Regions from separate parts of the Paenarthrobacter sp. NPDC091669 genome, predicted to be linked through region 1. Evidence: riboswitches for the same ligand, from Rfam matches in the RefSeq annotation. Region 1 holds a riboswitch; each other region holds the start of a gene.

Region 1 (6,970 bases):
TTCGGACCACGGAGGTCCTCGAGGATCTCAGCCGTAACCTTGACGTTGGCCAGTTCCGCAGCTGCGGAGGTGACCTTCTCGCCGTCTACCAGGAGCAAGGCGGGCAGCTCAAGCGTGCTGCCGGCTCCACCGGGGACGCGGTTAAGCGTTACGTAGTCTCCAACGGAAACTTTTTCTTGGCGGCCGCCTGCGCGGACAATCGCGTACACCACTTGGGTACTCACTTCTCTCGACGTTTATAACTAAATTTGCGTGCGGAACCTGGAACCGAAATCAGGCTTGGTTCGCGCTGTGCCTCAACGCCGTGGACTTCTGATCGAAGTCCGCGAGTCATCCCTTGAACAATTCCAAGGGGCATAACCCAAGTGTTGGCGTAAGCACCGAAGATCAAGATTACGCTAGTTTGACCCTCGGCTGCAAATGAGGCCGGGTCCGGAGGCTACCACGTGACTTGCATCACCAGTTGTAACGGACTCTCCCGGCACCGTGCCCATACAGCCTACAGGGTTTGGAGCGATTAACGTGATTTGACCCGCGACGCGCTGAGGCGCCTTGGGACCCGGGGATAAAAAGCCCGCACTGAAACGGTCAGGCGAACAGCCGCGGAGCGTCGAAGAATGCAGTCTCATAGCGGCAGGACTGGGCAAACGCCTCCAGCATGGACGCCCTCTCGCCCTCGGAAGCTGCCGCCGCAGCGGCGTCCGTGAAATTGATCGCATTCCTGGTGGCGGCAGCAAACTCTTCATCGGCGTAGGTCCTGAGCCAGTCCGCGTAGGGATGCGCTGCCGGGGCTCCCGCGTCCACGAACGATGCGTGGAGCTGCTGGCCCACCTCTGCGTAGAGCCAGTAGCACGGCAGGATGGCCGCCAGCACCACGGCGTAACTGCCGGCGGCCGAGGATGCCAGCAAGTGGTCCACATAGGACTTGGTGACGGGTCCGGTCACCGGGGATGCCTCGCGGGTACTGAGCCAATTCCTGTGCAGTTCCGATTCGACCTCAAGGCACTGCTGTGAGGCTTTCGCCCAGAACAGTTGTTCCTCCTCCGTGGGCGCAAGGGCGCCCGCTCGCGCCAGGACCCTGGAATACCCGTTGAGGTAGATGGCGTCCTGGGCAAGGTAGTAACTGAACGCTGCTTCAGGGAGGTCGCCCGACTGCAGGCCGTCGATAAAGCTGAGCTTGTGGATTGCCGCGAGTTCCGGAGCGGCTTCCTTCCACAGCGCCGCGGCGAATTCCCCCGGCCTCAGGACCTGATGGTGGTGAAAATGGTGGACCGGCCCATTTCCCTTGCCTACGTCGAGGCTGTCCGAATGCAGCAACGCCTGGAGCAACCACGGCTTGACCTCGCGCAGGGAAGCTTCCCAATCGCCGGTGCGGGCCTGGACTGTGGCCAGAGCGGACGACAACGAACAGCCCGTGCCGTGGCTGTTCTTCGTTTCGATGCGGGGTCCGGCTACCTCAATGACATCCTGCCGCAGGAGTCCGCTGGTGTTGACCAACGCGTCCGGGCATTCCGTCCCTGCCAGATGTCCGCCCTTCACCAAAACCGTGGTGCCGCACTCAGCAGCCAGCCGCTTGCCCTGGTTCAATGCCGACTCCCAATCAGCAGCTTCAGGCTCCCCCAACAGCATGGCAAGCTCCGGGAGGTTCGGGGTAATAAGGTCTGCCAACGGCAGGAGGGCGCGCAGTGCCTGCTCGGCGGACCCTCGAAGGAGGCGGTCACCGCTGGTGGCCACCATCACCGGGTCAAGGACCACGACGGCGGGACGCACCGCCTCAAGCCAGCCGCGGACCTCATCGATCACCGCAGCGTCACCGAGCATTCCGATCTTGACGGCATCGATGGCGATGTCCGTGCTGATGGCTTCCAATTGCTGTCGCAGGAACTCCACGGGTGGAACGTGCACGGCACTGACACCCAGCGTGTTTTGGGCCGTCAACGCGGTGACCGCCGCCATGCCGTAGCCCCCCTGGGCGGCAATGCTCTTCAGGTCTGCCTGGATACCGGCACCGCCGGAGGGGTCCGATCCCGCGATACTCAATACACGGGGCGTTTCGCGGCCGGAAACAACCAGAGGGTACACGGAAGAATACGACGATGACGTCATGGGGACATCCCTTCGCCGGTGCTAACCGGACAGGTTCAACGGGTCTGGATCTCAGCCTGGCCCAATGCCCGGCACCCCGTGTCAGTCCACCAGCGTAGCCGGGATGCAGCGAAGCCTGGGAACTGCGCCACGCACAAGACCGGATATGACCGCCGGGAGAGGACAGCAAAGGGCCCTGCAGTACCCGCCTGTGACGGTGACTGCAGGGCCCTTGCGGATCAGATGCTAGAGCTCCGAAGCGGGAACGCCAACCCCAAGGATGATGGGTTCCTCGGACGCCACCTTCTTGGCAGGCTCCGCCGGCGCTTTGGCCTCATGTGCCGTTCCGCGCGCTGCCGTAGCTGTTACCTCGTGGTGCTCAACGCTGGTCTCATTGGCTGCGCCCTGGGCACGGCTGGCACTGCGGTTGCGGCGCCCCCGACGTGACTTCGAAGCCGACGCGGCTTCAGGGTCCTCATCTACGTGCCCCGCCACGGCGGCTTGCGGCGCAGCGGCTGCCTTGGAAGGAACCACGGTTTCGGGCTTTGCCTCGGGTGCCGCGCCAAGGTGGGAGAACGCTTCGGCCAGGAGATCCAGGCTCATGGCGGGCTTGGCGGCAGGCGGTTCCTCGTGGTGTTCCCCGAATGGCAGGGCCACCTCGTCCCCGCCGAATCGCAGAACCGGAGTGGACCGTGCCTCCCGAACCGGTGCTTCGCGCTCTGATTCGTGGTCGGCGTGCTCTCCGGCCTGGGGCTGTGAGGCAACAGGCGCCTCGTGCTGGCCGCTTGCCCGCGCCTGCTCTTCTGCACGGTGGACTTCGTCATCATGAAGGTGGGCAGCGTGGGCGGCAGCAGCGATCGTCGCCAGCGCAGCCCGGGTTGCCTCTGCCTTGGCCTGCTTTGCCGGATCCTGCGGCTCGGAGGCCGCGGGAGGTGCAGCAGGGGCGGAGGCAGTGGTGTGGACCGGCGCGGGAGCCTCGGCGACAGCCTGTCCCCCACCCTTGCCACGGCGCCGCTTGCGTTCCGTCCGGGCGGTGGGTTGCTGCGCCTCAGTGTGCGGGCGGTGGTGCTCGGCGGCCACGACGTTGGCGCGGCGGTGCTCCACGGGCTCGTCGTGGGTGACCACGCCGCGGCCGGCACAGTGCTCGCACTGCTCACCGAAGACCTCAAGGAGGCCGGTACCCATGCGCTTGCGGGTCATCTGGACAAGGCCCAATGACGTCACTTCAGCCACTTGGTGCTTGGTGCGGTCGCGGCCAAGGCACTCAACCATGCGGCGGAGGACGAGGTCGCGGTTGGACTCAAGGACCATGTCGATGAAGTCGATGACAATGATGCCACCGATGTCACGCAGGCGAAGCTGGCGAACAACTTCCTCAGCAGCTTCGAGGTTGTTCTTGGTGACGGTTTCTTCAAGGTTTCCACCGCTGCCGGTGAACTTACCCGTATTGACGTCCACCACGGTCATGGCTTCGGTGCGGTCGATGACCAACGAGCCACCGGACGGGAGGAAGACCTTGCGTTCCAGTGCCTTGTGGATCTGCTCGTCAATGCGCCACGCACCGAAGATGTCCTGGTCCTTGGTCCACTTCTCAAGGCGGCCCACAAGGTCGGGGGCAACGTAGGTGACGTAAGCCTCAATGGTGTCCCAGGCGTCGTCGCCGGAAACGATCAGCTTGGAGAAGTCTTCATTGAAGACGTCACGGACCACCTTGATGGTCAGGTCCGGTTCGCCGTAGAGCAGTTCCGGTGCCAGGACCTTGGTGGAGGAAGCCTGGCCTTCGATGCCTTCCCACTGGGCGCGCAGGCGGTTGATGTCATGCGTGAGTTCTTCTTCCGACGCACCTTCAGCAGCCGTGCGGACAATGACGCCGGCGTTTTCCGGCAAACGGTCCTTCAGGATGCGCTTGAGGCGGTTGCGTTCGACGTCGGGGAGCTTGCGTGAAATGCCGGTCATGGAACCACCGGGCACGTACACCAGGTAGCGGCCGGGCAGGGAGATCTGGCTGGTCAGGCGGGCACCCTTGTGGCCTACGGGGTCCTTGGTGACCTGGACCAGGACGGAATCGCCGGACTTCAGCGCATTCTCGATCCGACGCGGCTGGCCTTCGAGGTTAACCGCATCCCAGTTGACTTCACCTGCGTACAACACGGCGTTGCGGCCGCGTCCGATGTCCACGAAGGCAGCTTCCATGGACGGCAGGACGTTCTGGACCTTGCCCAGGTAGACGTTGCCGATCAGGGAGTCCTGCTGTGTCTTGGAGACGAAGTGCTCGGCAAGCACGCCATCTTCCAGAACGCCGATCTGAATTCTGTCGTCGCGCTGGCGGACAATCATCTGGCGGTCCACTGATTCGCGGCGGGCCAGGAACTCGGCCTCAGTGATGACCTGGCGGCGGCGTCCGGTCTCACGGGATTCGCGGCGGCGCTGCTTCTTGGCTTCAAGCCTGGTGGAGCCCTTGACGCTGGTCACGCGATTGGAGGGAGCAGTTTCCGTGATGGGGCGGGGAGCGCGGACGCGGGTCACCGTGTTGGGCGGATCGTCGTCCGAGCCGCCGGTCAGTTCAAGGTCCTGGTCGCCACGGCGGCGACGACGACGTCGACGCGAAGTCACCCCTTCGTCGGAGGCTTCAGCAGTGGGAGTTTCCTCGTCCTCGGACTCGGCTCCATCTTCGGTTTCACTCTCTTCGCGTTCGGTCCCGCGGCGGCCGCGGCGGCCACGGCTCCGGCGACGGCGGCGACTGCCGGCATCTTCCAGCTCATCCTCGGCACCGGTCCCGGCTTCTTCCGCGGGCTCCTCTTCCTTCTCCTCCACCGCGGCAACGCGGGGAACAGTAGTGAGGTCCGGCGCCTGGAAAATCATGGACGTGATGGAGACGGGCTCCAGGAAGAGCGAAGCAGAGCCTGCAGCGGCGGCTTCCTCGTCTTCGGGGGTTGCCTCAACAGGAGCCGCATCAACGGCAGGTGCTTCCGCAGCAGGCGACGCTTGCTGGGAGGCGGCGTCCGGCGTCGTGGTTTCCACAGTGGCTTCAACTGTGCTTTCCGCAGCAACGGCTGCTGCTTCGGTGGCGGGCGCCTCGGCTTCAACCTTGGGCTTGGCAGTACGACGACGGCGGATCGGCTTTTCGGGGGCGGGCTCGGCGGCGGCTTCGGGCTGGGTCTCTACAGCGGCTTCCGGCGCGGCAGCAACGTCGTCACCCAAGCCGGGCAGTGGCTCAGCGGGTTCTGCCTTTTTACGGGAGCGGGTACGGCGAACCGGCGCAGCGGGGGCCTCCGTTGACTCAGGAGTCTCCGTCGATTCAACGACGGGCGCTGCTGCAGCCTGCACCTCTGCATCAGCTGCAACTTTGGGCGCAGCCTTGCGCCGGGTCCGGGTGGTTTTCTTTGGCGCTTCCGCTGTTTCCGCGGGAGCTGCCTCGTTATTAACGGCTACAACCTGGTCATTATCCATATGTGGCAACACTCCTGCCCCAGCGACACCGCCACATCCGGCGCCCAGTGGGGCAAATATTGTCAAAACCCGCAGGCGTTGACAGAAGTCGGTAGTATGCTCTCCGGTTCGCACCATCATTGGGGTGCGGCAGCCCTGGAAAGCCGGCGCCATTGTTCTGAAACCCGTTGTTCTGCTGCCACAACCAGGTGCCGTCCATTGTCATGGCGGGCCCACCAAGGATCACGTGATCCAGGCATGCCCAGCTCATACTGGCGGTCTTGGGAACAAAGTCACCGGACCGGATTCCGAATGTGGATCGGGTTCCGGCCATGTTCATTCTCTCACACCCGTTCACCTTCCTACGGTAGGCCGCTGTGTCGCAGCTCCTGGGGAGCAGGCACAACCAGAAGCTTGGGGGCTCCGTCCAGCCTCCGGAGTTACAATCCTCCCAAGAGCCCATACCGGCGTGGCCGGACCGTACGTTGAAAAGGACCAGATCCGCGATGCCGAGCACAGCCAGGGAAAACCTGGCCAACCAATCCACCAAGTCCGTGGAGGTTTCCTCCACGCAGGCAGGTCCGCACCAGGATTCACTCCCCCGGACAGTCCGTGACAAACCCTTTGCCTGGCTGATGCTGATCACCGGTGTGATCGGCTGGGTGGCGTCCGGAGCCTTGGTTCTGGAGAAGCTTGAAGTACTCAAGGACCCCAACCACGTGACCGTCTGCGATGTGAATCCCTGGGTCTCCTGCGGCGCGGTCATGCAGACACCTCAGAGTTCCGTGTTCGGGTTCCCCAACATGTTCATCGGCATCGTTGCCTTTGCCGTCATCATCACCACGGCGATGGGCATCCTCGCGGGGGCCAGGTTCTCACGAGGCTACTGGCTGGGGCTCCAGGCAGGCGTTACGCTTGGCTTCGCTTTCGTTGTCTGGCTGTGGTCCCAGGCCCTCTACGCCATCCACGTGCTCTGCCCGTTCTGCATGGTGGTGTGGGCGGCCATGATCCCGTTGTTCGTGTGGGTAACCATCCGCAATGTCACCCACGGAGTCATCAAGGCACCACCGGCGTTGGCAAAGCTGCTGGGCGAGTCCGGCTGGATCATTGTGGCACTCCTGTACGTAGCCGTCATCGCCACCATCTTCTTCTCGTTCATCCACATCTTCGTGGGGTCCTCCGCTTAGGTAAAACCCTCGCGAGATGACAGAAAAGGCCAATGTTCGTGATGAACATTGGCCTTTTCTGTAGTTTCGGCGAGGCGTGACTAGCCTGCGAACCAGATTTTGATCTCGCGCTCAGCCGAGTCAACCGAATCCGAGCCGTGAACGAGGTTCTGCTGGACTGCCAGGCCCCAGTCGCGGCCGAAGTCACCACGGATGGTACCCGGTGCCGCCGTGGTGGGATCGGTGGTTCCAGCCAGGGAGCGGAAGCCTTCAATGACACGGTGGCCCTC
Region 2 (6,970 bases), on a different contig from region 1:
CTTGCGCCGCGGTTTTTGCCGGGAAACTGCGAGGTCCTGGGCTGCGAGGAGCAGTGGGGCGGTGTGGGTTTGGCTGCGTCGTTCGCGGGTTGCGGGAACGTACCCCGGCACCCAGACGCCTGCAGCCATCAACTTGCTGCGGGCCTCGGACAGGACCTGGTCCGGTGGGCCGTCCAAGAGGACTCCGCCCGGTGCCAGGACGACGATCCTGTCCACGAGGTCTTTCCACACGGACACGCGGTGTTCCACCACCACCAGTGTGGCGCCGGTCTTGTCCAGGCAACGCTTCACCGCGTCACGTACTTCCAGCACGCCTGCCGGATCCAAGTTGGCCGTGGGCTCGTCCAAGAGGATCAAGCCGGGTCGCATCGCCAAAATACCCGCCAGCGCAAGGCGCTGCTTCTGCCCTCCGGAGAGTGCCGCCGTCGGGTGGTCCAAGGCCAAACCGCCGCCCGCGGCGGTACGCAACCCCACGTCGTCGAGCGCTTCATGGACGCGGGACCAGATCTCGTCCCGGGGCACAGCAAGGTTCTCGGCACCGAAGGCGACGTCGTCGCCAATCCGCGACAAGACCACCTGCGTTTCCGGGTCCTGCTGCATCAACCCGGCGCGGCCACGCTGCTCCCGGGGCGCGACGCCATCGATCAGCAGTGAACCGGACTCGTCCGAGTCGTCTTCCTCATCGCCCAGCACACCGGCGAGGGCGTGCAGCAGCGTTGATTTGCCGGCACCGGATGGTCCCAGAAGGAGAACCCGCTCGCCCGGTTCAATCCGGAGGTCCAACCCATGAATGGCCGGAGTGGACCGGCCGGCATGCCGCCAACCCCAGCCCTCGGCGGAGATGGCGGCAGGCCGTACCGGGCTGCTGTTGTTGCTGCCGCTCTGCGTGGCGGGCATCAGCTGAAGACGGGCTCCGACGCGGCCTTGCGCGATGCGAAGGAGCTCAGCACGCCGGTTTTCGCCAAGCCACGGGTGGCAATCCAGGACAGTGCGCCGGCGATGATGGCACCCGAGATGGTAGTGAAAGTGATGTACGCCAGCTTGTCCATTGCCTCATAGGCGATGTTCCAGCCCCATGGGAGGAAGGAGTCGTTCAGGCCGCAGAAGAGGCCCGCACCGGCACCCGCGAGGAGGGCCGTGGGCAGGTTGAACTTCTTGTACCGGAAAGCTGCGAAGACCAGCTCGGCGCCGAGGCCCTGCAAGACACCGGAGATCAAAACGGTGGTGCCGTACTGGGAACCCATGATCAGCTCACCGGTGGCTGCGACGGCTTCGCAGAACAACGCTGCGCCCGGCTTGCGGATAATGAGCATGCCCAGGACTGCGGGGATCATCCAGCCACCGGCGATCAGGCCGGTGAGCGGCGGATACGTCGCGTTCATGGGGATGGATACCAGTGCGGCGCCCTGGGACCATGCCCAGAAGATCACGCCGCCCGCGATGGCGATCAAGGCCGCCACAACGATGTCTACAACACGCCAGTTATAACTGGTCTTCTTCACGTTTACCGTGGTCATTTTCTGCCTCCTGAGGTTACAGGAGGGGAAAGTGCTCCCCGGAATTCCAACCGGCCTGCGCCGTCCGGATCCGGACACTCTGAGAAGCTCGACTCCCTTGCGCCGGTACTAACCGGATCAGGTTCGAGGGTCTGCGGCTGTCCGCACTCTCAGCGCCCTCGCGTCTCCTGCATCTCTGCAAGGTCCGACGGCGGCGCTCCCCTGTCGTTATCAAATCTGCCCTGATGGGCTGGTTCAGTTTACACCTGCGTGTGTCGCGGGCGCTGGTCCGTTGCCGGGCCGTGGTCACAATCGGACGAAGCGGGGTGCGTTGCATTGCGTTGCGAGGCCCGCTCTACACCCCTCACGCCGCCACACGAAGAGACCTGAGAGAATGATCCAGCAGACTCGACCGCGGCAAAGGGGCACATTCATGACGGACCTACCCACTCAGGATGGCCCTGCCGCCGACGGCACCATATCCGAGCCCCGGCTCGCTGCCAGCGTCATCCTTCTCCGTGATGCCCCGGGCGGGCTCGAAGCGTTCGTCCAGCACAGGGTCAGCACCATGGATTTCGCTGCCGGAATGGTGGTCTTTCCCGGCGGCCGGGTGGATGCGGCGGACGAGTCAGGCTGGGACTATCCAGCGGACCTGCTTCAACGCCACGCTGCCGCCTGGTGTTCGAGTTCCATCGGCGCCGACGCCAACTCCGGCACCGGCACCGGCACCGGCACGGGCACCAGCTCAACGCAGGCCGAAACCAACGCAGGGACTGTCCTCACAGCCGCAATCCGCGAAGTCCAGGAGGAATCCGGGCTCAGCATCAGCGCTGCGGATCTCCGCCCTTGGGCCAACTGGATCACGCCTACGGACATGCCGAAGCGTTTTGACACCTACTTCTACCTTGCCAAGCCTTCCCCGGGAGCCGAGCCGCAGCATCAAACCACGGAGGCCTGGCAATCGTTGTGGATGCCGGTGGCCGGAATCCTGGAAGCGGAAGCGGCCGGCACATTGAAGCTGATGCCGCCCACCTATTACCTGCTCAAGGAAATCGCTGGGTTTGAGACCGTGGACGCTGTCTGGTCGGCAGAGCACGCTGTTGTTCCCGTGCTGGCCCCCGTTGGGTCCTTGGCAGCGTTCCTGAAAGAGCGCGAAAGCCGCCACTGACTCTTGAGTCGGCCCTCGGAAGGCTAGGCTGGGGGCATGAACCTCTTCTTCAAGCTGATCGGTGCCGGAGTAAGCCTCGGAGCGGGCTTCGTAGGCACCAAACTCGTCAACAAAGGGTGGGAAAAGGCCACTGGCAGCAAACCACCCCTGGGCAACGACGACATGGAAACGAGCTTGCGTTCAGCACTGACTTTTGCGCTGATCTCAGCCTTCGTCAGCACCCTGATTCAGGTGCTGGCCAGCCGTGGCACCCAGCGTGCCATTGCCCGTTTCGCCAAGACGCACGACATCGTCTAGCCCGCAACCACAGACAACAACGCGGGGCCGCTTTGCCTCCACCTGATGGAATGAACACCAGTGGACGCAGAGCGACCCCGCGTTTGCTGTGACTGGGACTTTTAGCGGTCGTTCCGGGGTTCTTGCCCCGCAGCCGCCCGTTGCACAACAGCCTCGAGTTCGTCCTTCGTGAGCATCTCGCGGTGGCCGTGCTTGGTGCGGTAGGCGGAGCGACCCACCATGTGGGCGGACACAGGTGCCGTCAACAACTGGAAAATCCATGCCACCAGCAAAACCGGCCAAACCCACCACGTCCGCATTTGCAGGCCAATCGCAGCAAGCATGAGGAACAACCCCAGGACCTGGGGCTTGGTAGCTGCGTGCATGCGGCTCATGAGGTCCGGGAATCGCAGCAAACCGATGGCAGCGCCCAAGGACATCAAGGCGCCCACCACCAGGAACACTGCGGTGACAGCATCGACCACGACATCCACGCCGGTGGCATCAGGACTCATTGTTCTGCTCCCTCCGTTCAGCCACGAACCGTGCAACGGTCACAGATCCGATGAAACCGATCACCGCGAGGGCCACCAGCAGCATCAGGTTGTTGAGGTGCCTGTTCATCGCCATGTCGATCGCCAGTGCAGCACCCAGGATGGCCAGCAAGACGTCCGAGGCCAGCACGCGGTCCAGCAGGGAAGGGCCGATGGCGATCCGGACAATCGCGCCCGCGGCAGCCAGGCTGAGGATCACCGCCGTGACCACAAGGATGATCTCCTTCATCGTGCTGCCCCTTCCATTCCAGGACGTACTTCGGCGTTGAGGGCTTCCATTTCTTCGCGCGTGCCCATGATCCGGATCAACCGCGCTTCAATGGTCTGGACTTCCTCGCGAATTTTGTCGATGTCCGCTTCTTCGTAGATATTGAGCGCATGCAGGTACAGCGTGGACGTCGACCGGTCCACTTCCACCACCAGCGAACCCGGAATCAGCGAGATGACGTGCCCCGTGGCCGTCACCATCAGGTCCGAGTGGCTGCGCAAGGGAACGGCGACGACGGCGCTGCGCACCTTGGGTCCCTTGACCACGGCCAGGAACAACACCAGGAAGCTCGCTGCCACCACTTTGGCGAGGAACATCAGGGCGAAGGGAATGGCGCGCAGGATGTTGAACCTGCCGCTCAGTTCCACGGGTGGAAGGTAGAACAGCTTGGCTACCAGCACGGCTATCAGCGCACCGAACAGCAGGTTCCCGGGACTGAAATCCCGCCACAGTGCGCCCCAGACAATGACCAACCAAATGAGCAGGGGCAGTTCGGTGCGGAATGAAATGGGCTTACGGCTCATTTGGCATCACCCGTCTGCAGTTCCTCGGGCGGCCCAAGCGGTGGCACCTCGACCGAGTCGCCCAGGACCGAGTGGATATACGCCGAACGATCCAGCATGATCCCTGCCGAACCGTCAGCCACGTGGAAGAGCGGACCGGCGAAGACCGTCAGCGCGACCCCGAAAACTACCAGTCCCGCCGTCGAACCAACCATGGTCCGCGGCAAGACGCCCACGTTTCCGGGATTCAGGAGAGCAGGGTCCGGATACTCGGCGTCTTCGGGCTTGCGCCAAAAGGCCCTGTTCCATACGCGGGCGATGGCCAGCAGCGTCAGGAGGCTGGTGACCACGCCACCCACCACCAGCGTGATGGCCAAGGGTGTGCCCAGTTCCACACCGGCCTGCAGGAGACCCAACTTTCCCAGGAAGCCTGAGAACGGTGGGATGCCTGCGAGGTTCATGGCCGGGATGAAGAACAGCAACGCCAGCAACGGGGAGAGCTTGGCCAAACCGCCCAACCGGTCAATGGACGAACTGCCGCCCCTGCGTTCTATGAGACCTGTGACCAGGAACAGGCTGGTCTGCACGGTAATGTGGTGCGCCACGTAGAAGACGGCGGCGCCCAACCCTGCAACGGAACTCATGGCCAGGCCAAACACCATGTACCCGATGTGGCTGACCAAAGTGAACGACAACAGACGTTTAATATCGCTTTGGGCCAAGGCACCCAGGATGCCCACCACCATGGTGAGTAACGCCACCACCATGAGGGGAACATTCAGGGTGTCACCGGGGAACAAGAGCGTTTCCGTGCGGACCATGGCGTAGACGCCCACTTTGGTCAGCAAGCCTGCGAACACGGCCGTAACCGGCGCCGGTGCAGTCGGGTAGGAGTCAGGGAGCCAGAAGGACAGCGGGAACACGGCAGCCTTGATGCCGAAGGCCACCAGGAGCATGACGTGCAGGAGGTTCTGGGTGCCTTGGTCCAGTTCCGCCAATTTGATGGCAAGGTCCGCCATGGTGATGGTCCCCGTGGCCCCGTAGATCATGGCGATGGCGATCAGGAACAGCACGGATGACACCACCGACACCACCACATAGGTGACGCCCGCACGGATGCGGGGCCCCGTGCCGCCCAAGGTCATGAGCACGTAGCTTGCCGTCAGCAGGATCTCGAAGCCTACGTAGAGGTTGAAGAGATCGCCAGTGAGGAAGGCGTTGGACACGCCCGCCACCAGGATCAGGTACGTGGGGTGGAAGATCGAGACGGGTGCTTCCTGGTCGCCGTCGGCCATTCCTTGACCGGTGGCGTAGATCAACACCGCAAGGCTTACCACGGTGGAGACAACCAACATGAGCGAGGAGAACTGGTCCACTACCAGGACCACACCCCACGGCGGCAGCCATCCGCCCAGGGTGACTGACGTTGTGCCGCCATCCCATACAGAGATCAGCAGGAGGCACTCGAGCAGCAGCGTCGCACTCAGGATGCCGATGCTCACCACGCGCTGGGCGGTGTGATGCCGGATCAACAGGAACGCAAGAGCGGCACCCAGAATTGGCAGGAGGACAGCTAGCGGCGACAGGTTTGCGAGATTCACGCGCTGCCTCCTTCCTGGTTTGGTGCCTTGCTGGGGGTCTCGGTGGCTTCGGGGTGAGTGTGGTCCGAGGTATTGGCAGGGGTGACGGCGAACTCCGAGGTTTCCAACGGCACAATGGCGTCGTCCTCGGCGTCGAAGCTTGGCGTCTCCGCAACGCGGCGGTCCTCGAGGTCATCCTGGATTTCGTCCTGCCGCGCCAGGACCCACGTGCGGTAGATAATGCCCAGCATGAAGGCCGTCACGGCAAAGGAAATGACGATCGAGGTAAGGATCAGCGCTTGGGGCAGCGGATCGCTATAGGCGTCCGGGCTGGTTTCCTTGGTGAACAAGGGCGCCAACCCGGCGTATCCGCCGGTGGTCAGGATCAGGATGTTGGTGGCGTTGGCCAGCAACATCAATCCCAACAGCACGCGCGTCAGGCTCCGCTCCAGGATCAAGTAGATGCCGCAGGCGTACAAAACGCCCATGACGATCAGCAGGGTCAGGTTGATGCTCATGCGGTACCTTTCCCGGATGCTGCGGATTCAGCGGCTTCTTCTGCAAGGTCGGCGGCGTCTTCCTCTGCGAGGGGCGCGCCCTTGCCCTCAAAGTGTTCGTCGATTTCGGCACCGAGGCTGCGGAGAACGTCGAGCGCCAAGCCCACCACCACGATGTACACGCCGATGTCGAAGATGGTGGAGGTGACAAACTTGACGTCTCCGAAGACCGGCAGCCAGAACTCGATGATCGCACTCTGGAACACCTGTCCGCCGAGGAAGAGCGGCACCAGACCCGAGGCTGCCGCCGTCGCGAGTCCCGTCCCCAAAAGGGTCCCGGCGCTGACTGTCGCTGCCTCGCTCAACTCGAACCGGCCGCCCGCCAAGTAGCGGATGGTCAGGGCCAGGCCCGCGGTGAGGCCACCGGCGAAACCGCCGCCTGGCAGGTTGTGGCCGGCGAGGAGCAGGTAGATGGAGAAGACGATCATCGAGTGGAAAATCAGCCTGGTCACCACTTCGAAGATGATCGAGCGGCGTTCGGGAGCCAGGGTGCGGCCCGCCACCAGCCAGGCGTCGCGGCTGACGTCAGTGAACTTTTTGGCCACGGCCAGCGTGGCACCATCCCGGG
Region 3 (6,970 bases), on a different contig from region 1:
TTGCCCGACTGTTGGCTGAACTCCCCCTGTGGCAGGTGTCAGCCCAGTAGACACAAGGGTTAATTCTGCCATATGCGCTGCCATCGGGCCAACTGTCATGACTGTTGAACGTTCGACGGCGGCAGCGGACCTCAGATTGCGGCGTCGCCACCGGGCCGGGGACGCAAGCGACCGTCGACGACGTCGTACCCGAGGTCAGCGAGGGCGTTGCGGTCAGCGCGGCTCAACGCACCGGCGTCGAACGTTTCCATAAGGTCCGGACGGCGCTCTGCGGTCCTCCGGAATTGCTCGTGGCGTCGCCACTGGGCGATTTTTCCGTGGTTCCCGCTCAGCAGGACAGCAGGGACGTCATGATCGCGCCACGCGGACGGCTTGGTGTAGACGGGGTACTCCAGGAGGCCGTCCGAATGGGACTCCTCCACCAGGGATTCGGGGTTTCCCACCACGCCTGGAAGCAGCCGGCCAATGGCTTCGACCATGGCCAGCACGGCAACTTCGCCGCCGTTGAGCACATAATCACCGAGGCTGACGGGACGGACCGTGAAGCGGTCCTGCGCCCAGTCGATGACGCGTTCATCAATGCCTTCATACCGCCCGCAGGCGAAAACAAGCTGTTCCTCCTCGGCAAGCTCGTAGGCGAGGGCCTGGTTGAACCGCTCCCCTGCCGGCGACGGAACAATCAGTACAGGCTTGGAGCCTTCGCGGCCACCGGCCACTGATTCGAGGGCCTGCGCCCACGGTTCCGGCTTCATCACCATTCCTGCGCCGCCACCATAGGGCGTATCGTCCACAGTCCTGTGCCTGTCCGTAGTGAACGCGCGTAGGTCGTGGACGTTCAGTTCCAGCAGACCGTCCTGGCGGGCTTTGCCTATGAGCGAGAGCTCCAACGGCGCAAGGTACTCCGGGAAGATGCTGACAACGTCAATCCTCATTCAGGCTTCATCCCCCGCGCCGTCCTTGGGCTCCTCGGATGAGTCGTCGTTGACCTCAAAAAGACCGGCCGGCGGGGTGATCAGGATGTACCCGCCCGCCACGTTGACCTCGGGAACGATCTCCTCGACGAAGGGCACCAGAATTTCCTTGCCCTCGTCCGTCTTGACCATCAGCAGGTCTTGAACGGGCATGGTGTTGAGGGCGGCCACCTTGCCAACTACCTGCGAACCAACCCGCGCCTCGAGGCCGACCAGCTCGTGCTCGTACCAGCCTTCGTCGTCGTCTTCGTCGTCAAGCTCCTCGGTCTCGATGAAGAGCTTCGCACCACGGATGACTTCCGCTTCGTTGCGGTCCGCGATTTCCTCGAAGCCCAGCAGCAGGATGTCTTTGTTCCACCGGGCACTGCTGATGGTCAACGGGCCAGCCGATGCCGGTTCCACAATGAACTCGGTTCCTGCGACGAATCGCTCGGAAGGGGCGTCGGTGAGTACCTGGACGGTCACCTCGCCGCGGATGCCATGGGGTTTGCCGATCCGGGCCACCTGGAGCTGCATGGGTTCCTCTGAATTCTTGTGTTCCGCGCCGCCGGGCAGCCACGGTGATGAAATGGTGGATAAAGCAATCCGGCCCCTCCACCATATTCGGTGAAGGGGCCGGACCTAAGACAAGCAGTGCTGAGCGCGTTACCGGCGGCGGTCGGTGTCGACGACGTCGACCCTGACCTGCTCGCCACCTGCCAAAGCCGCAACCACTGTGCGCAATGCGCGTGCGGTGCGTCCTTGACGGCCGATCACCCGTCCGAGGTCCTCCTGGTGAACGCGCACCTCAAGGGATTCCCCGCGGCGGTTGTTCTTGGCACTGACCTTGACATCCTCAGGGCTGTCAACGATCCCACGGACCAAGTGCTCGAGCGCTTCTGCCAGCAATTTACTCAGCCTCGGTGGTCTCTGCTTCAGCCTCGGCCGGAGCTTCTGCTTCGTCCTTCTTGGCCTTCTTGGTGATGGCTTCCGGAATGATGACGGAACCCTTCTCCGGTGCTACGAAGGCTTCCTTCGGAGCTTTGGTCTTCAGGGTGCCTTCCTGGCCCGGGAGGCCCTTGAACTTCTGCCAGTCACCGGTGATCTTGAGGATCGCAGCAACCTGCTCGGTCGGCTGGGCGCCAACGGAAAGCCAGTACTGGGCGCGCTCGGAAGCGACCTCGATGTACGACGGCTCTTCGGTGGGGTGGTACTTGCCGATTTCTTCAATGGCACGGCCGTCGCGCTTGGCGCGGGCATCCATGACGACAATGCGGTAGTACGGTGCGCGCATCTTACCGAAGCGCTTAAGGCGAATCTTTACGGCCACTTTTGTGGTCACTCCTGTTTCTGAAACGAGGTGAACCCGACGTTCTGCACCCGTGGGGCGGGCCATACTGGACGGTTCGAAGGACAAGATACGAGCACGGAGAGAGGGGCCGCACCGATCGAGTACCTGTCTATTGTGCCAGATGCCCGGAGCAAATACGACTTACGCCACGTGGGCCCGTGTGTTGTTGCTCACCCGCGGGGGGCGCAAAGTGCACCCAAACCCGAGCGAGGGGTGCTATTCGGACCAGACGTAGAGCCCGGAGCGCTCCACCTTTTCAACATCGGTTGCCAAGGCGGCCAACTGCTGGACGTACTGGCGGGATTGGGCGGCATCGAAGGGCATGTCGTCCTGCGCAGCCCAGGCGGCAGCAACGTCATCGAGGACATTTGCCTCGCCTTCGCTCTCGTACGTCAACAGCTCGGCCAGTGCCCGCACCATGGCTTCGGGGACACCCAGAAGTGCATCGCTGGTGACATCAACCAGGGCAAGTTCATAGTCGGCGCCGGCTGCGTGGACCGCCTGGCCGGCAAGATCACCCAACTGCTCCACTTCGAAATCGGTAATGCCGTCAATCCTGACGGCGGGGCCGGTGACACCCGCGCCCTTATCCAGGGCCGCTGCCCTCTTGAGCGCTTCATCGTGGGTGGCTACAAAAATTTCGGCAAAGCCCATGGAAACTCTCATTCCTTCGTGCTGACGGGGCGGCGGCACAAAACCCTGATTGGTTCCGTGCCGTCACTGCCCAGCCTAGTGCAGGAGTGGCCAGCGCGGCGGGAGTGATCCGGCGCTGCGGGGGTGGCGCTGCTTAGCGGACGGCGACCCGCAGTTTGTTCCGCCACGGATCCTCGAACTGAAGTTCGGCTCCGGTGTGGTGATTCTGCACCCCTGCGATCTTCAAGCGATCCGCAAGCGCCGCTACGTCGTCGGCGCCAGGGACCTCAATGAGCACTTCCCCCAGGCCCAGCGTGTCCTTGCGGGGCCCGGCGCCACGGCTGTTCCATACGTTCATGGCCATGTGGTGGTGATAGCCGCCGGCGGAAACGAACAGCGCCTGGCCGTGCCAACCCGCGGTCCTTTCGAAGCCGAGGGTCTCAACATAGAAGGCTTGGGCGGTCTCGACGTTGCCCACCTGAAGGTGGACATGCCCGATGCCGGCCGCCGCCTCGCGCTGTCCGGTCACCGCGGCTTCACTCAGGTGCTGCTGGAGGAAACGCTGCGGTGGCAGGGCTACGTTGTCCATTACCACGCTCTTGCCGTCCCACTGCCAGAGTTCCCGCGGCTTGTCGTAGTAGAGCTCAATGCCATTGCCTTCAGGGTCGGTGAAGTAGAACGCTTCGCTGACCAGGTGGTCGGCACTGCCCGCGAATGCGCGCGGCTCGTATTCGGCGGCAGTGGCGATGGTGGCAGCCAGTGAAGGCTGGTCCTGGAACAGGATGGCCGTGTGGAACAGACCGGCTTCCCCGCGGCCCGGAATGTGCAGGCCGGAGGCCGGGGCAAGGTGGACCACGGGCTTTCCGACGCGCCCGAGGTAGAGCCCGCCATCCTGCTCGGCCACGACTTCCAAGCCAAGGGCCCGCTGGTAGTAGTCGCTCATGACCTTCATGTCGCCGACCTTGAGCATGACGGTGCCCATGGTGAGTTCGGCAGGCAGAAGATCCTGGCTGAGTGGTGTGGTCATGTGAAGCTCCCGGTTCTGAGGTGGCCGCTCATCGGCACCTTCTATCCTACTAAATTACTTGAAGCTTCAATTTATTCCTAACGGACCAAGGAACCGCGCAGAACGATGTGCTTGAGGTGGGAAACAGCCTCCAGCTGGATTCTGGGATCCTCGGAACACAGCACGACGTCGGCACTCGCCCCTTCGCTGATGCCCTCGGCTCCCAGCCACTCCCGGGCGCGCCACGCCGCGGCGTCCAGGACCGCGGCCGGCGGCAGGCCGGCGTCGTGCAGTTCCTTCATTTCGTCGGCGATCCTGCCGTGCTTAATCACGCTGCCGGCATCCGTGCCCGCATAAATGGCCACACCGGCCTCATAGGCCTCCAGCACACGCTCGCGCCGCCGCTCCCAAAGCCGCACCATGTGGTCCGCATAGTCGGGAAACTTCGGGGCAGCCTGGGCAGCAATGTCAGGAAAGGTCGCGATATTGACCAGGGTGGGAACGATCGGCACGGCCTGCTCCACCAAACGCGGAAGGTGTCTCGGCAGCAGGCCCGTGGCATGTTCGATGCAGTCGATGCCTGCATCCAGCATGTCGTCCAGTGTGTCCTCGGCAAAGCAGTGGGCCGTTACCCGGGCACCTTCATCGTGGGCGGCAGCGATGGCGTCCTTGACGATTTTGGCGGGGAAGGAGGCGGCGAGGTCGCCCACGCCGCGGTCGATCCAGTCCCCCACCAGCTTGACCCACCCGTCACCATCCCAGGCTTCCTTCCGGACGGTCTCCACAAGTTGGTCGGGTTCGATTTCGTGCCCCAAACCGCGGAGGTACCGCCGGCTCCGGGCAATATGTCTTCCGGCCCGGATCAGCCGGGGCACGTCCGGACGTTGCTGGACCCACCGGGTGTCACTGGGTGATCCGGCATCCCGGATCAGCAGCGTCCCGGCGTCGAGGTCAGCCTGGGCCTGGGCGAGAGTGGTCTGCTCGTCAACGGCGCCGCCCACTCCCAAACCGATGTGGCAGTGGGCATCAACGAAGCCCGGGAGGACCCAGCCATCCAGCACGCGGTCCGGTGCCGTCGTGGGGCGCACAAACGTCAGGGTGCCGTCCACGGACCACATGCCGTACCGCTGGTCGTTCCGGGACACGAGCACGGGTCCGGTGAATTCGATGATCTTGGCCATGGAAAAAGCCTAGTCCGCAGGTCCAGGGAAGTTCAGGGGACGGCAACCCCGGACTCCATGTGACTGGGAGCCTCCGGGGAGCTGTGGTAGCTTCGTCTACGACCACACGGGGGCCCCTGCAGGGGCTGAGATCGGACTGATGCAGTCTGCGACCGTTGAACCTGTCCGGGTAATGCCGGCGAAGGAAGTGAGTAATCCTTTGAGCACCACCAAAACACAGCACAGCCCTGCCCAAAACCGGTCCGAATCCAGCGCAAAGACGCCGGAATCCGTGACCCAATCGCTGAAATCCCATTCATTGGCCTACCGCGAAGACCCGGACCACGGGATCCGGGTTCCCGTCACGGAGATCGCCTTGGATCCGTCGCCCAACGGCAAAGCCAACCCGGCGTTCCAGGTGTACCGCACTGCAGGTCCCGGCAGTGATCCCGTTGTGGGGCTTGAGCCCTTCCGCGCTCCATGGATCGAAGCCCGTGGCGACACCGTGGCCTACCGCGGACGGGAACGAAACCTGCTGGACGACGGCAAGTCAGCGGTTCGGCGCGGGGAAGCATCAGCGGAGTGGAAGGGCACCCAACCTGTGCCCCGCCGCGCCGTCGAAGGTAAAACCGTCACGCAGATGCACTACGCCAAGCAGGGCACGGTGACTCCCGAGATGCAGTTCGTCGCGTTGCGGGAGAACTGCGACGTTGAGTTGGTCCGCAGCGAGGTTGCCGCAGGACGGGCGATCATTCCGAACAACATCAACCACCCTGAGTCAGAGCCGATGATCATCGGCAAGGCCTTCCTGGTGAAGATCAACGCCAACATCGGCAACTCAGCCGTGACGAGTTCCATCGCGGAGGAGGTGGACAAACTTCAATGGGCCACTCAGTGGGGTGCCGATACCGTCATGGATCTCTCCACCGGGGATGACATCCACACCACCCGGGAGTGGATCATCCGCAACTCCCCGGTCCCGATCGGGACGGTCCCTATCTACCAGGCGCTGGAGAAGGTCAACGGCGAGGCGAACAAGCTGACGTGGGAGATTTTCCGGGACACCGTGATCGAGCAATGTGAGCAGGGCGTGGACTACATGACCATCCACGCCGGGGTGCTGCTGCGCTATGTGCCCCTGACCGCCAACCGGGTCACCGGAATTGTCTCCCGGGGCGGGTCCATCATGGCGGGTTGGTGCCTGGCGCACCACCAGGAGAACTTCCTCTACACGCACTTTGACGAACTCTGCGAAATCTTCGCCCAATACGACGTCGCATTCTCCCTGGGCGACGGCCTGCGCCCGGGCGCAACCGCCGATGCCAACGACGCGGCCCAGTTCGCCGAGTTGGATACCCTCGCCGAGCTGACAGAGCGGGCGTGGGAGTTCGATGTGCAGGTGATGGTGGAAGGACCTGGCCACGTGCCGTTCCACCTGGTCCGGGAAAATGTGGAACGCCAGCAGGAATTGTGCAAGGGAGCCCCTTTCTACACCTTGGGACCCTTGGTCACGGATGTCGCTCCTGGCTATGACCACATCACCTCAGCCATCGGCGCCACCGAGATCGCCAGGTACGGCACCGCCATGCTCTGCTACGTGACCCCCAAGGAACATTTGGGCCTTCCCAATAAAGACGACGTCAAGACCGGTGTCATCACGTATAAGATCGCAGCCCACGCCGCCGACCTCGCCAAGGGTCATCCCGGGGCACATGAGCGTGACGATGCCCTGTCGAAGGCCAGGTTCGAGTTCCGTTGGCGGGACCAGTTTGCCCTCTCGTTGGACCCTGTGACCGCGGAAGCCTTCCACGACGAAACGCTGCCGGCAGAACCGGCCAAGACCGCCCATTTCTGTTCCATGTGCGGCCCC
Region 4 (6,970 bases), on a different contig from region 1:
GTGGCCTGTCCTTGGACCGCAGCGGCCACCAGCGTCAAAGACAACACAGTGGACACGATTCCAACAACCAGGCCGGCGAACCAGACGACGAGCGTGATGATCCAGGCCTTCTTCTTGTTTTCCGGATAACCCTGCAGGGGTCGGCCCTCTTTGTCCCGCGCGTTGCCGGTCAGCGTGATGATCAGGTCCACGATGGACCAGATGCCCAGACCGCCCGCAGTGAGCAGTTTGGCAATGCCGGTGCCGATCTTGCCCAGGTAGAAGCGGTCAACACCGAGGCCACCAAGGAGCAAGGACAGAAGCCAGGTGACCATGAAGGACTTGGCCGGGGCGCCCATGCCGGGTGCACCGTAAGGGCTGGAACCCGGTCCCGGCTGGTACGTCTGCTGCCCGCCTTGGTACTGGTTGCCGAAAGCGCCGGGTGCAGGGGGAACTGGCGGAGCCCCGTTCCCGTTGTTGGGCGCGGGTGGGTAGCTCGGGTTACTCATGGGACATCCTTCAGGGGAGTGGGTGCGAGGAGGAGGACATGCGGCCTTGGGGCAGGCCTGACAGTCAACTCACTTCCAGCCAGCCTAGTAGGACCAACGCCGCTAACAGCTAATCTCCGCGGGCGGGGTGTGGAGGGCCGGGGATAGTCTTGGATCATGGGCACTTCCCGGGACGCCGCACCTTCTGCTGGAGAACTCGCCGCGGAACTCCTGGGTGCCATGGCCTACGGCGAGTTGTCCGCTTTCGGCCGGCTTTCGTTCGATTCCCGATACGCCCCCACGCTCCATGACCGGTCAGTGCTGGCAAAAATCGCCGTCGGCGCGTACGGAAACTTCGCGCTGCTGAGCGATCGGCTCGCGGAAATGGGCCTCGATCCCGAGGAAGCCATGCTGCCGTTCCAGCGTTCCTTTGATCACTTCCATGAACGCACCAAGCCCGGGGACTGGTTCGAATCCGTGATGAAGGCGTACGTCATCGACACCGTCTCCTCGGACTTCTACCGGGCTGTCGCTGCTTTCCTCGATCCAACAACACAGCAGTTCGTGGACCGGGTTGCCGCTCCCGACCAAGCAACCGAGGTTCTTCGAGTCCTTTTGCGGCGGGCCTTGGCCGATGACCCTCGACTGGCCTCACGCCTGGCGTTGTGGGGCCGCCGGCTGGTGGGGGAAGCACTGACGCAGGCGCAGAGGGTGGGCATGGAGCACCCGCAGTTGGGGCCAACGCTAAAAAGCGGTGGCGATGCCCGCGCCGCAGTCAAGAGACTGACCGGCGAGCTCGCCGAGCGGCATTCACGCCGGATGACGGCCCTGGGCCTCACCGCATGACGGCTTGACCAGGCCTCACCCTGAACGCCGTGAACGGCTTTAACGGCTTTAACGCCCAGGCTCAGGCGGCGTCCAGCGCCTCCAGCAGCGACTTGGCTGCCGTCGTCGGATCCGCAGCTTCGGTGATGGCACGGACCACGACGATCCGGCTGGCTCCCGCAGCCAGTACCTGCTCCACGTTGCTGAGATCGATCCCTCCGATGGCGAACCAGGGCAGGTTCACGGCACCGCCGGTGGTCTCATCTGCACGCTTGCTCGCTTCTGCGGCATATGTGACCAGGTCCAGTCCCACGGCTTCGCGGCCGGGTTTGGTCGGGGTTGCCCAGACCGGGCCTACACAGAAGTAATCCAGGCCTCCCTGTCCTGGTGAGGCTGCGATGGCCGCATTGACCTGTTCCGGGGAGTGGGTGGAGAGACCGATCGTGACGGGCTCCGGAAGCAACCTTCGGGCCACCGTCAACGGGAGGTCTTTTTGCCCGATGTGGAACACCGGAGCCCCGGAAACATTGGCAACGTCGGCGCGATCGTTGACAGCCCAGAGCCGTCCGTGACGTTGCGCAACTCCTTGCAGGACCGCCAGCAATTCCAACTCCTCGGCAGCTTCCAGGGTTTTGTCGCGCAGCTGGATGATGTCCACGCCACCCTCAAAAGCGGCGTCCACGAAGTCTTCAAAATCGCCTTGCCGCTTCCGGGCATCAGTGCACAGATACAGGCGGGCAGTGGCAAGGGCATCAGTCGGGGTCATGGAAACCAGAGTAGTTCCTCTAAACTGGGCACGTACTGCGGGAGCCGCGACGTTCGTTATATGACCGTCCGGCTGAGAGGGCTTCAGCGCCGACCGCTTGACCTGATCCGGCTAGTACCGGCGTAGGGAAGGAAACCGGAATGGCAGATCCCCGCCAAACCTCCATGCATGCCGACGTAGCTGTCATTGGTGGCGGCGTCATCGGTCTGGGCATCGCTCACGAAGCACGACGACTTGGCCGCTCAGTGGTGCTGATCGACCCCGCACCGGCCTCGGGAGCCACGTTCGCTGCCGCAGGAATGCTTGCCCCCGTCAGCGAACTGCACTACCAGGAGGAAGACCTCCTCGAGCTGATGCTGGAATCGTCCCGGCTGTGGCCGTCCTTCGCCGCAAGCCTGAGCCACGGAGGAGAAGACACCGGATACCGCACGACGCCGACACTCGCCGTGGGTGCCGACGCCGCGGACCGCAGGGCGCTTGCAGATCTTCGTGCGGTGCAGCGTGCCGCAGGCCTGGGAATTGAGCCGCTTTCCCTGCGCGACGCCCGGGATCGCGAACCCCTCCTCAGCCCCCAAATTTCCAGTGCCTTCGACATTCCCGCCGATCACCAGGTTGATCCCCGGAAGTTGGCGGCATGCCTGCTGTCTGGAATGGCACGCCACGCGGCCAGCGACTCCACCTGGGTTTCGGGCGCCGATGATGGGTTCGCCGTGGCTTCCACGGCGCGCCGTTTGCTCTGGGACGGAGGGCGGGTTTCAGGAGTTGAACTCGAGTCCGGTGCCGCTGTTCACTCCACCGAAACGGTGGTCGCCAACGGACTGGGTGCGGCAGGCCTGGAGGGGCTCCCCGACAGGCTCAGCCTTCCCGTGCGGCCGGTGTATGGCGACATCCTCAGGCTTCGGGTGCCTGAACACCTCAGGCCACTCCTCACCTCCACCGTCCGCGGGATGGTCCGCGGAGTGCCCGTCTACATCGTGCCCCGGGACGACGGCACGGTAGTCATCGGGGCCACCCAACGCGAGGACGGACTATCGGCGTCCTCCAACGTGGTCTCAGCCGGGGGCGTCTACCAGTTGCTGAGGGACGCCCAGGCCTTGGTCCCCGCAGTGGCGGAACTTGAACTGCTCGAAGCAACGGCCCGGGCCCGCCCCGGCACTCCGGACAACGCCCCGTTGCTTGGACGGGTCGCCGGTACCAGCGGGGATGTTGATGGCCTGGTGATCGCCACGGGATTCTTCCGGCATGGTGTCCTCCTGACGCCTGTGGCGGCGCGGATCGTGGGCGGGCTGATCCACGGCTCGCCGGACCCCCGCTGGGCCCCGTTCCGCCCCGATCGCTTCGAGACCACGACATTCCCAGTGCGGGCGCTCACGCCGGCACACGCACCCAGCAAGGAAACAGCATGAACATCAAACTCAACGGATCCGATCACGCCGTGCCGGAGGACGCTTCGGTCAGCACCCTGGTCACGGCCGTCACCGGCCGCGTCCTGGACCACCGCGGACAGGCAGCCGACGGCGGCAAGCTGGGTGTCGCCGTCGCCCGCAATTCCGAGCTGGTGCCGCGCAGCCAATGGTCCGCAACGGCGCTCGCCGACGGAGATGAACTCGAACTTGTTACCGCAGTCCAAGGAGGCTGACAGCATGACGACAGCAAACACAGAGGTCATTACTGACGCCCTGGTGATCGACGGCGTCCACTTCGGCTCCCGCCTGATCATGGGCACGGGAGGTGCCCCGAGCCTGGACGGCCTGGGCGCGGCGCTCCTGGCGTCCGGGACTGAGCTCACCACAGTGGCCATGCGGCGCTATTCACCCGCCGAAACAGGATCCCTCTTCCAACTCTTGGTAGATCACGGCATCCGCGTGCTGCCCAACACCGCCGGTTGCTTTACGGCCAAAGACGCCGTGATGACGGCTGAACTGGCGCGGGAGGCCCTGGAAACCGACTGGGTCAAGCTGGAAGTCATCGCCGACGAACACACGCTCCTTCCAGACGCCGTGGAACTGGTTGAGGCAACGGAACAGCTGGTGAACCGTGGATTCAAGGTCTTCGCCTACACCAACGATGATCCCGTCCTGGCCCTGCGCCTCGAGAACCTGGGTGTCACTGCTGTGATGCCCCTGGGCTCGCCGATCGGAACCGGTCTGGGCATCCTGAACCCGCACAACATTGAACTCATCGTGTCCCGGGCCTCAGTCCCCGTGGTGCTTGATGCCGGAATAGGGACGGCCTCCGATGCCGCCCTCGCCATGGAATTGGGCTGCGACGCCGTGCTTCTGGCTACCGCTGTCACTCGGGCGCAGAACCCGGTGCAGATGGGTGGGGCCTTCAAACACGCCGTGATCGCCGGTAGGCTGGCCAAGCAGGCGGGACGTATTCCGCGGCGTGAGCACGCTTTGGCGTCGTCGGCCATGGAGGGCCGGGCAGAGTTCCTCTAGATGTCCGCCGTGTCGTCGCGAGGAGGAGCAGCAGTGGCAGGGAACCGTGACCACCTGACCCGGGCGGATGTCGACGATGCCCTCCGGGAGCTTCCCGACTGGAAGTACCAGGACGGCCTGGTCACCGTCTATAAAACCCCGACGGCGGCCGAAGCGCTGGCGCTCATTGCGGCGGTCGGTGAGATCGCCGAACAGCAAAACCACCACCCCGATCTGGAATGGCGCTACAACAGGGTTTACTTGCGGTATGTGTCCCACGACGCCGGCGGGACAGTCACCCCACGCGATATTGCCGCTGCGGCCTCCGTGAGCGAAGCCGCGGCAGGGCTGGGCGCAGCCGCCCAGCCGGAGCGGTATCCGGAACCCTGAGCCCAGCTGACCCCGAACCGTGGTGGCAAGGCGTTAAACGACAGTGACCATCGCCCGAGGGCGACGGTCACTGTCGTTTGTTCGTGTTGCTAGAGCCTAAGCGCCTTGGTGAGCGCCGCGGTATCGTGCCGGGTGCGGGTCCGGCCGAGGAAGACCACCACGGCTGCGGCGGCGGCAGTTCCCAGGACGATGGGCAAGACCCAGGGAATCCAGGTTGCCCCGGGCTGGTAGCCCAGACCGACACTGATGAACGCAATCCAGCTCAGGGTGCCCACAGCCACCGAAACACCGGCCGGCAAAGCGATGCCGTACTTGCCGTGCCTCTTGTCGTTGGCCCACACGATGAAACCGGTGGCTACGGTGGCCAGAACCACCACGACGAGTGAAAGCATGAAGACTCCTTTGCGGACTGCGTTAAGGGGAGGGCCTAGAGGGCACCGAAACCGACGCGGCGGACTTCCTCTGCGCCGATCTCCACGTAGCCCAGGACGCTGCCGGGAACAATGATCTGGCGGCCCTTCTCGTCGGTCAGGCGCAATTCCGAGCCCTTGGACACGGCCTCCGCCACGATCTTGGCCACGGCGTCTGCATCCAAAGCGGATTCGAGCACGATTTCACGGCCAACGTTCTGAATGCCGATCTTTACTTCCACAGCAAGGCCTCCAAGCCAATCAAGTATTAAGTCAGTCCTCTATTTGTAGCCTAGGACTCTTTGGGGAATCGACTGATTCCGCGCCAAGCTAAACGATAGATCAGATCACTGGCCACATCGAGGTCAAGGTTTCCGTCCGTTTCAAGCCAGTAACGTGCGCTGACCTGCGCCATTCCGGCCAGACCACGGCCCAGGAGTTGCGCCTCCAGGGGAGGCAGCTTGGTGTCCTCGGCAATGACATGGGCCACCGCATCCGCGAACGTTTTGTTGAAAGTCTCCAGGCGGGAGCTCACATCGGGATCGTTGATGAGGTCCGATTCGAAGACGAGCCGGTGGGCTTGATCGTCATCTGCGATGAACCGGTAGTAGGCCCGCATCACCGCTTTCACGCGTTCCTTGTTATCCGAGGTGGAGTTCAAGGCGCTGAGCATCAGCTCAGTCAGCGTGGCCAGGTGGCTATCCAAAAGGGCCATGTACAGCTCACGCTTGGACGGAAAGTGCTGGTACAGCACTGGTTTGCTCACATGGGCGGCCTCGGCGATTTCGTCCATGGCCGCGCCATGGAAACCGTTGGAGACGAAGACTTCCAACGCCGCATTCAACAACTGCGCCCGGCGCTCGTCGCGCGGCAACCTTGGTGAACGCGTTGAAACAGCCCGTTCCTGCTTGGCCGGTGCCCCATCGTGTGCCCTTGTGCCGTCAGCCACAGTCTGCCGCCTTTCCTTTGCAGTTATGACCACTCTACCGGTGGGTAATATGACCGGGCGGCATCGGCAGGCATACATTGGGGTATGGCCTCAATTGTTGCTGCCCGCCCCGCTGCGCCCGCTGTCCTGCCGCCCCTTGTTGAACCGGCCGCCGAACTCACGCCGGCCGAGGTGGAGCGATACTCCCGGCATCTCATCATTCCCGAAATCGGCGCCTTGGGCCAACGCAGGCTTAAGAATGCCAAAGTGCTCGTCATAGGCGCCGGCGGACTTGGTTCTCCGGCCCTGTTGTACTTGGCGGCGGCCGGCGTCGGCACACTCGGAATCGTTGACGATGACGTGGTGGACCTCAGCAACCTGCAGCGCCAGGTCATCCACGGCGTGAAGGACGTGGGCATCCCCAAGATCGAGTCCGCCCGCAACGCCATCAACGAACTCAATCCGCTGGTCAAGGTCGTCCTGCATGACATCCGGCTGGACTCATCCAACGCCTTGGAGTTGTTTGCGCAGTACGACCTCATCCTCGATGGCGCTGACAACTTCGCCACGCGTTACCTGGTCAACGACGCCGCCGCCATCCTCGGCAAGCCGTACGTGTGGGGTTCCATCTTCCGCTTCGACGGCCAGGTCAGCGTGTTTTGGGCCGGGCACGGCCCCACGTACCGGGACCTCTATCCTGAAGCCCCTCCCGCCGGTTCGGTGCCGTCCTGCGGCGAAGGCGGAGTGTTTGGCATGTTGTGCGC

What was found. Region 1 has a riboswitch for thiamine pyrophosphate ahead of thiD (bifunctional hydroxymethylpyrimidine kinase/phosphomethylpyrimidine kinase). Riboswitches for the same ligand answer to the same signal wherever they lie in the genome.
Region 2: linked by a shared signal. The riboswitch ahead of ACIQLI_RS15135 (ECF transporter S component) and the one ahead of thiD (bifunctional hydroxymethylpyrimidine kinase/phosphomethylpyrimidine kinase) in region 1 are both predicted to bind thiamine pyrophosphate.
Region 3: linked by a shared signal. The riboswitch ahead of thiC (phosphomethylpyrimidine synthase ThiC) and the one ahead of thiD (bifunctional hydroxymethylpyrimidine kinase/phosphomethylpyrimidine kinase) in region 1 are both predicted to bind thiamine pyrophosphate.
Region 4: linked by a shared signal. The riboswitch ahead of thiO (glycine oxidase ThiO) and the one ahead of thiD (bifunctional hydroxymethylpyrimidine kinase/phosphomethylpyrimidine kinase) in region 1 are both predicted to bind thiamine pyrophosphate.

Annotation. Positions count from the first base shown of each region.
Region 1 is NZ_JBIVTK010000004.1:378,519-385,488, forward strand. Features, by position in the region: gene rplU (50S ribosomal protein L21) at 1-212, opposite strand, end outside; gene thiD (bifunctional hydroxymethylpyrimidine kinase/phosphomethylpyrimidine kinase) at 589-2,106, opposite strand; TPP riboswitch at 2,097-2,195, opposite strand; gene ACIQLI_RS09415 (Rne/Rng family ribonuclease) at 2,332-5,535, opposite strand; gene ACIQLI_RS09420 (vitamin K epoxide reductase family protein) at 6,021-6,701, shown strand; gene ndk (nucleoside-diphosphate kinase) at 6,782-6,970, opposite strand, start outside.
Region 2 is NZ_JBIVTK010000008.1:179,958-186,927, forward strand. Features, by position in the region: gene ACIQLI_RS15130 (ABC transporter ATP-binding protein) at 1-897, opposite strand, end outside; gene ACIQLI_RS15135 (ECF transporter S component) at 897-1,517, opposite strand; TPP riboswitch at 1,594-1,730, opposite strand; gene ACIQLI_RS15140 (NUDIX hydrolase) at 1,930-2,664, shown strand; gene ACIQLI_RS15145 (DUF4235 domain-containing protein) at 2,701-2,961, shown strand; gene mnhG (monovalent cation/H(+) antiporter subunit G) at 3,063-3,455, opposite strand; gene ACIQLI_RS15155 (monovalent cation/H+ antiporter complex subunit F) at 3,445-3,723, opposite strand; gene ACIQLI_RS15160 (Na+/H+ antiporter subunit E) at 3,720-4,286, opposite strand; gene ACIQLI_RS15165 (Na+/H+ antiporter subunit D) at 4,283-5,866, opposite strand; gene ACIQLI_RS15170 (Na(+)/H(+) antiporter subunit C) at 5,863-6,363, opposite strand; gene ACIQLI_RS15175 (Na+/H+ antiporter subunit A) at 6,360-6,970, opposite strand, start outside.
Region 3 is NZ_JBIVTK010000017.1:13,928-20,897, forward strand. Features, by position in the region: gene trmD (tRNA (guanosine(37)-N1)-methyltransferase TrmD) at 132-932, opposite strand; gene rimM (ribosome maturation factor RimM) at 933-1,487, opposite strand; gene ACIQLI_RS21480 (RNA-binding protein) at 1,617-1,859, opposite strand; gene rpsP (30S ribosomal protein S16) at 1,861-2,280, opposite strand; gene ACIQLI_RS21490 (hypothetical protein) at 2,518-2,955, opposite strand; gene ACIQLI_RS21495 (VOC family protein) at 3,089-3,961, opposite strand; gene ACIQLI_RS21500 (amidohydrolase family protein) at 4,039-5,121, opposite strand; TPP riboswitch at 5,218-5,325, shown strand; gene thiC (phosphomethylpyrimidine synthase ThiC) at 5,321-6,970, shown strand, end outside.
Region 4 is NZ_JBIVTK010000005.1:28,061-35,030, forward strand. Features, by position in the region: gene ACIQLI_RS09880 (TM2 domain-containing protein) at 1-488, opposite strand, end outside; gene ACIQLI_RS09885 (ferritin-like fold-containing protein) at 645-1,313, shown strand; gene thiE (thiamine phosphate synthase) at 1,375-2,058, opposite strand; TPP riboswitch at 2,086-2,204, shown strand; gene thiO (glycine oxidase ThiO) at 2,199-3,464, shown strand; gene thiS (sulfur carrier protein ThiS) at 3,461-3,697, shown strand; gene ACIQLI_RS09905 (thiazole synthase) at 3,702-4,499, shown strand; gene ACIQLI_RS09910 (4a-hydroxytetrahydrobiopterin dehydratase) at 4,533-4,868, shown strand; gene ACIQLI_RS09915 (hypothetical protein) at 4,958-5,260, opposite strand; gene ACIQLI_RS09920 (DUF3107 domain-containing protein) at 5,296-5,520, opposite strand; gene ACIQLI_RS09925 (TetR/AcrR family transcriptional regulator) at 5,571-6,305, opposite strand; gene moeB (molybdopterin-synthase adenylyltransferase MoeB) at 6,312-6,970, shown strand, end outside.